One region of the Pandoraea pulmonicola genome, then DNA from elsewhere that is predicted to be linked to it. Evidence: predicted binding sites of a transcription regulator. Region 1 holds the regulator's gene; the other holds the start of a gene.

Region 1 (3,420 bases):
CTGCCCTGTCTATCGTCTTCCGAAGCACAAAGGAAGGCGCGCCGCACCATCCCCTCCCGGAAAACCTGTTCAATTCAACGGAAATGCCATGTTCGATAAATCGAAATCCACTGTTGCCGCCGTCGATCCCGACGTTTGGGCTGCGATTCAGAAGGAAAACCAGCGTCAGGAAGATCACATCGAACTGATCGCCTCGGAAAACTACACCAGCCCGGCCGTGATGGAAGCGCAGGGCTCGCAGTTGACCAACAAGTATGCGGAAGGTTATCCGGGCAAGCGCTACTACGGTGGTTGCGAGTATGTCGACGTCGTCGAGCAACTGGCCATCGATCGCGTGAAGGCCCTGTTCGGCGCCGAAGCCGCGAACGTGCAGCCGAATTCCGGCTCGCAGGCGAACCAGGGCGTGTATTTCGCCATGCTCAAGCCGGGCGACACGATCATGGGCATGAGCCTCGCGCATGGCGGTCACCTCACGCACGGTTCGCCGGTGAACATGTCGGGCAAGTGGTTCAACGTGGTGAGCTACGGTCTGAACGAAGCCGAGGACATCGATTACGACGCGGCCGAAAAGCTCGCGCAACAGCACAAGCCGAAGATGATCGTGGCAGGCGCCTCGGCCTTCGCACTGAAGATCGATTTCGAGCGCCTGGCCCGTATCGCCAAGTCGGTCGGCGCGTATTTCATGGTCGACATGGCGCACTACGCCGGTCTGATCGCCGCTGGCGTGTATCCGAACCCGGTGCCGCACGCCGACTTCGTGACCACGACTACGCACAAGAGCCTGCGCGGCCCGCGCGGCGGCGTGATCCTGATGAAGGCCGAGTTCGAGAAGCAGATCAATTCGGCCATCTTCCCGGGTATCCAGGGCGGACCGCTCATGCACGTGATCGCCGGCAAGGCCGTGGCGTTCAAGGAAGCCGCGACGCCCGAGTTCAAGGCTTATCAGGAACAGGTCGCGAAGAACGCGCGCGTGCTGGCCGAGACGCTGGTCAAGCGCGGTCTGCGCATCGTGTCGGGCCGTACCGAGTCGCACGTGATGCTGGTCGATCTGCGCGCGAAGAAGATCACCGGCAAGGCGGCGGAAGCCGCGCTGGGCGAAGCGCACATCACGGTGAACAAGAACGCGATCCCGAACGATCCGGAAAAGCCGTTCGTCACGAGCGGTGTGCGTCTGGGCTCGCCGGCCATGACCACGCGCGGCTTCAAGGAAGCGGAAGCCGAGCAGGTCGGCAACCTGATCGCCGACGTGCTGGACAACCCGGAGAACGCCGAGACGATCGCCAGGGTGCGTGGCCAGGTGGCCGAGCTGACCAAGCGTTTCCCGGTCTACGGCTAAGCGGCGGACGTCACACGCATGCGCTGCCCGTTCTGCCGGCACGACGACACGCAGGTCATCGACTCGCGTGAAGCGGAAGACGGCGCTGCCATCCGGCGGCGCCGGAAATGCCCGTCGTGCGACAAGCGATTTACCACGTACGAGCGCGTCGAGCTCGCGATGCCGGCCGTCGTCAAGAAAGATGGCAGCCGCGCCGAGTACGACCGCACGAAGGTGCGCGCGAGCATGCAGTTGGCGATTCGCAAACGCCCCGTGAGCGCCGAAGCGATGGATGCCGCGATCGCGCGCATCGAATACAAGCTGCTGGCCGGCGCGGAGCGCGAAGTGATGAGTCAGCGGATTGGCGAGTTGGTCATGCGCGAACTCAAACGGCTGGACAAGATCGCGTATATCCGGTTCGCGTCGGTGTATCGCAGCTTCGAGGACATCGCCGAGTTCCGCGACGTGCTCGAGGAGATCGACAGCACGGACCTCAAGCCGAAGCGCAAGCCGGTGGGGTGATGTGGACGCACGTGTGAGGGATCGCCGGAGGCTGTAAAGCCTGCCGCTGCGAAGACAGACGGAAAACCCGTCGTGCCTGAAAGGGCGCGGCGGGTTTTTTTATGGGTGCGCGCGAGGGAGAGAACGAGGGCGGGCCGTTTCCCGATGTTTATTGGTCAACGTTGTTTGCGTACATCAATATTTATAGTTTGGGATATTGCTGTTGAGTTTCTAAAAATTTTTGGGAAATTTCAATTGTTTAAAGCGTTATTTGATTGTGAAAATTCGCAATTTAAATATTCCGTAGTCTTTGAGTTAAGTATCAAAAATAGGTGATTTTGAGTTTGATTCGATAGTCCGCCTTTTAGAATTCGTGAGCCTTGACGCAGGTCGTAGTGCCGTGTCTGGAGTGCGATGGGAAAAAGCTCATCGTTTTCACGAATTAACTTATGGATTATCGAATGCAAAAGGTTTATCCGAAGTCGAGCGCCCTGCGTCAGACGAAGATTTGCATGGCCGCAGCGGCCGTGGTGACGATGGCTGCGCTGCCGGGGTATGCAGTGGCGGACAGCGAGGAACAGTGGCAGACGGAGAGAAGAGAGCGACTTGAGGCGCTGAAGTTGGACGGTACCGGTCCGATTGCGAAGGCAACTGATGAGATAGCGGCTAAAGAAGCCCTGCGCGACAATGCAAATAATTTCTCCGAAATTGCCAAGGAAATTCGAGATGCATTGGCGAAAGGCGATTCGGAAGAGCAATTTAATGCTCTTAAGGCGGTGAAAGATAACCAACTCAAGGCGGAGCATAAGCGTGTAAAAGATCTGAGGGACGATGAAGGAAATCCAATCACAATTCATTCCTCTGACCTCTCAAAGCTTGAGGAGTTGGTCGAAAAAATAGAAGACATCAGTGCTCATACCGAAATCAACTCAAAGAAGGGGGCCGTGGACACGCTGGTGAAGGACGAAACCGTCAATACCGCGATTGCAGATGCAAAGAATGCGCTCACTAAGGCGGAGCAAGCGTTGGCACTGCTGAACCGCAAGGTCGCCGTGTTCGAAGGTGTGGAAAGCAAGGACGCTTCGGACAAGCTCAAAAGTACGTTCATCCTCGACGCCAACGCTGCCTCTGCTGACAAGAACGGTACCGTTCTTTCGTGGAACGACATAAACCTGAAGACTTTTGCTGACGAAGCTGCGGCTGGCGCCTCTGGTCACGCCAAGATCGTCGAAACTGCGACGCTCGAACTCGGCAGCTTCTCCGGTAGCGAGTCCGACGCCATTCACGGCGCGGCAGCTGATGGCAGCGGCGTAAAAACGCGTTCCATCGACACCCTTCGCGTCCTCGCAGACGCCGATCACAAAGTTCACGTCGCCGATGGCGTGCTGAAGATGAAAACGGGGATCGAAGGCAGCGGCAAGATTGCGATCGACGTGGGTGCGAAGGGCGAGCTGAATTTCCTGGCGGAAGGCACGGGGATTGACGCCAGCGCCGAGAATGTGACGTTGAAGGCGCACAAAGCGACGGGGAGCACGGAAGCGGCCGGAAAGATCACTTTCGGCAAGGGCACTAGCGCCGGAAAGGCGATGATCGAGCTCGCCAAT
Region 2 (3,420 bases), 1.0 Mb from region 1:
CGAATTGCGCGCCTTCGCCACCGCGTAGTAGTTGATGTCGATGACGTTATCGAGCATGCGCATCGCCACGCGAATGGTGCGCTGCAGCTTCTCGTGATCGAGCTCGTAACCGTTCGCGGTCTGCTTCATGTGCGCCACGAGGTTCACCGAGCCGAGGTTGCACACGGCGATTTCGGTCTCGCTCGTGTTGAGCGTGATTTCCGTGCACAGGTTCGACGAATGCACCACGCCCACGTGCTGCTGCGGCGAGCGGATGTTGCACGGATCCTTGAACGTGATCCACGGATGGCCGGTTTCGAACAGCATGCCCAGCATCTTGCGCCAGAGCGCCTGCGCCGGCACCTTCTTGAACAGCTTGATCTCGCCGCGCGCGGCCTTGTCTTCGTAGGCCGTGTACGCCTGTTCGAAGGCCTTGCCGTATTTGTCGTGCAGGTCCGGGCAGGTCGAGGGCGAGAACAGCGTCCATTCGCTGCCCTCCATCACGCGCTTCATGAACAGATCGGGAATCCAGTTCGCCGTGTTCATGTCATGCGTACGGCGACGGTCGTCACCCGTGTTCTTGCGCAGTTCCAGGAATTCTTCGATGTCCAGGTGCCACGTTTCCAGATAGGCGCACACGGCGCCCTTGCGCTTGCCGCCCTGGTTCACGGCCACGGCCGTGTCGTTGACCACCTTCAGGAACGGCACCACACCCTGGCTCTTGCCGTTCGTGCCCTTGATGTGCGAGCCGAGCGCGCGAACCTGCGTCCAGTCGTTGCCCAGACCGCCGGCGAACTTCGAGAGCAGCGCGTTTTCCTTGAGCGCTTCGTAGATGCCCTCCAGGTCGTCCGAGACGGTCGTCAGGTAGCACGACGAGAGCTGCGAGCGGCGCGTACCCGAGTTGAACAACGTCGGGGTCGAGCTCATGAAGTCGAAGCTCGACAGGATCTGGTAGAACTCGATCGCGCGGGCTTCACGCTCGACTTCGTTCAGCGCCAGGCCCATCGCCACACGCATATAGAACGCCTGCGGCATTTCGATGCGGTGACCGTCGATGTGCAGGAAGTAACGGTCGTACAGCGTCTGCAGGCCCAGGTAGTTGAACTGCAGATCGCGCGAGGCGTCGAGCGCGGCGCCCAGCTTGGCCAGATCGAACGAGAGCAGTTGCTCGTCGAGCAACTCGGCTTCGACGCCCTGCTTGACGAAGCGCGGGAAATACTCGATGTAGCGAGCCGGCATTTCGGCCTGCGGTACTTCTTCGCCGAGAATCTCGCGGCGGATCGTGTGCATCAGGATACGTGCGGTGACCTGGCTGTAGGCCGGTTCCTTCTCGATCAGGGTACGCGAGGCGAGGATCGCCGAATCGTAGACCTGCGACAGCGGCACGCCGTCGTACAGGTTCTTGATGGTCTCGGCCAGGATCGGCTCGGCGTCGACTTCGCTGCCGAGGTTTTCGCAGGCCGCCTGCACCACACCGCGCAATGCGGCCATGTCGAGCGGGTGGCTCACGCCGTTGTCGGTGACATGCAGCACCGGCGCGGCGGGGGCGGCGGTCTCCGGCTTTGCCTCGCCCGCATGAGCACGCTCTTGCGAACGTTTTTCACGGTAGAGCACGTAGGCGCGCGCCACATTGTGTTCGCCTTCGCGCATGAGCGCGAGTTCGACCTGATCCTGAATGTCTTCGATGTGGAACGTACCGCCGTTCGGGCGGCTGCGCACCAATGCGCGCACGACGTTCTGCGTCAGTTGTTCCACGAGTTCGCGAACACGCGCCGAAGCCGCACCCTGACCGCCATTTACGGCCAGGAACGCCTTCGTCACGGCGATCGCGATCTTCGACGGCTCGAAACCCACCACCGCGCCGTTGCGTCGAATCACTTTGTAGTCGGCGTTGGTCGCCGGCTCGAATGCGCCCGTCGTCTGGGGCGCCGACGCACCCGTGCCATTGCCGGCATTCGCCGCAGGCGTCGGGTTCGGGCGGGTGAGGTTTTCGTTGGTCTGCATGTAAAAACTCCCGTTCCAATGAGATGGTGCTGTTAGCGCGTCTCTACCAGTTTTACTGCCGGCAAAAATACGCCCTGGGGGGCGCCGATGGAGCGAAGTGCTGAACACAGCACGACCGACTGACGGCCAAGGGTTCGAGATGTCCGCTGCATGGCTTCGCTGCTGTGCCGCCTGCGCAAAACGCCGCGGGACGAGCACGGTATTGATGGTTTTGCTTCCGGCGCCGATCTCCACATCAACCACTAGATATAGTGGTCAGCACCCGAATTGGCACTAAGTATAGTGGAGATGACGCACTCCGCAAACCCAAAAATTTCTTCTACCGGGAAGGCCCGTGGCACCGCCGTGTCAAGCAAAACCTACCCGGGTATGGGGATTAATCGGGGATTAATCGGTCGGCTGAAACGGCAACGCCGCCGCGCTCAGTCCCGCCATCCTGCGCAAGCGCCGCCACTCGAAGTGCGGACCCGGATCCGTCTTGCGCCCCGGCGCTATATCGGCATGTCCGGCCACGGCTTGAATCGGATAACGCTCACGCAACAAGCGCGTGAGCGCTGCCAGCGTTGCGTACTGCGCTGCCATGAACGGCACGTCGTCGGTGCCTTCCAGTTCCACGCCGACCGAAAAATCGTTGCAGCGCACGCGTCCCTCGAACGACGACGCCCCGGCGTGCCACGCCCGCGCATCGCACGACACGAACTGCTGCAAGGCACCATCGCGCCGCACGAGAAAATGCGACGACACATGCACGCCACGGATCTCGTCGAAGAACGGATGCGCATCGTGATCGAGACGATTCTGAAAGAACGCCGCGATCTCGGGGCCACCGAACTGTCCCGGCGGCAACGATATGTTGTGCACGACGAGCAGGTCGATCGGCATGCCCTGCGGCCGGGCATCGAAGTTCGGCGACGGCAGATGCTCCGCTTCGCACACCCAGCCCTTGCCGTCGAGCGTGAAGACGGGCAGTCGGTCCGGTGCGTTCATGCGTCACCTCGCGGCGACGTCGCAACGCGCACGGACGCGCACGCAACGACGCGGTCGCATGAGCGATACACACGATACGAACGACACGGGTAACAGCGCCGGTGCGCAACCTTAGGGGACGCAGATGACTGGAGCATGACGGGCACAGCGAACTCCCGTAGAGCGAGGGGAGGCATTGTAGCCCACTTGGCGTAACGCCGCCGCCGGGCGCCCACACCTCCCAAAGAAGAAGCCCCTCGCCGAACTTGACCGAGAGGCTTCCATGGGCGTGACCACGCCCGGGGATGGCGTCGACTCGTGTCGTACGACACGCGCACCATCCCGCGCCGCTCACAGGGGCGGCGCCAAGGGCCGTTGCCGGCCGGTGAAACCTGTTGTTGCCTCGTCGAATCCGTCACCTCACGCCGTCTGCGCCAATCAGGGGAACGCCGGAATGGCGGCTTCCACGCC

What was found. The regulator NrdR, encoded in region 1, represses ribonucleotide reductase genes. The targets are predictions, from matches to a motif close to CACNANATNTNGTG.
Region 2: RO07_RS22295 (ribonucleoside-diphosphate reductase subunit alpha) is a predicted target of NrdR. The motif match lies at 2,224-2,237, and genes of this name have one in related genera.

Annotation. Positions count from the first base shown of each region.
Region 1 covers NZ_CP010310.2:4,168,467-4,171,886, reverse strand. The annotation lists gene glyA (serine hydroxymethyltransferase) at 89-1,336, shown strand; gene nrdR (transcriptional regulator NrdR) at 1,355-1,837, shown strand; gene RO07_RS17700 (autotransporter family protein) at 2,761-3,420, shown strand, end outside.
Region 2 covers NZ_CP010310.2:5,180,813-5,184,232, forward strand. The annotation lists gene RO07_RS22295 (ribonucleoside-diphosphate reductase subunit alpha) at 1-1,983, opposite strand, end outside; gene ampD (1,6-anhydro-N-acetylmuramyl-L-alanine amidase AmpD) at 2,371-2,970, opposite strand; gene RO07_RS22305 (DUF1269 domain-containing protein) at 3,388-3,420, opposite strand, start outside.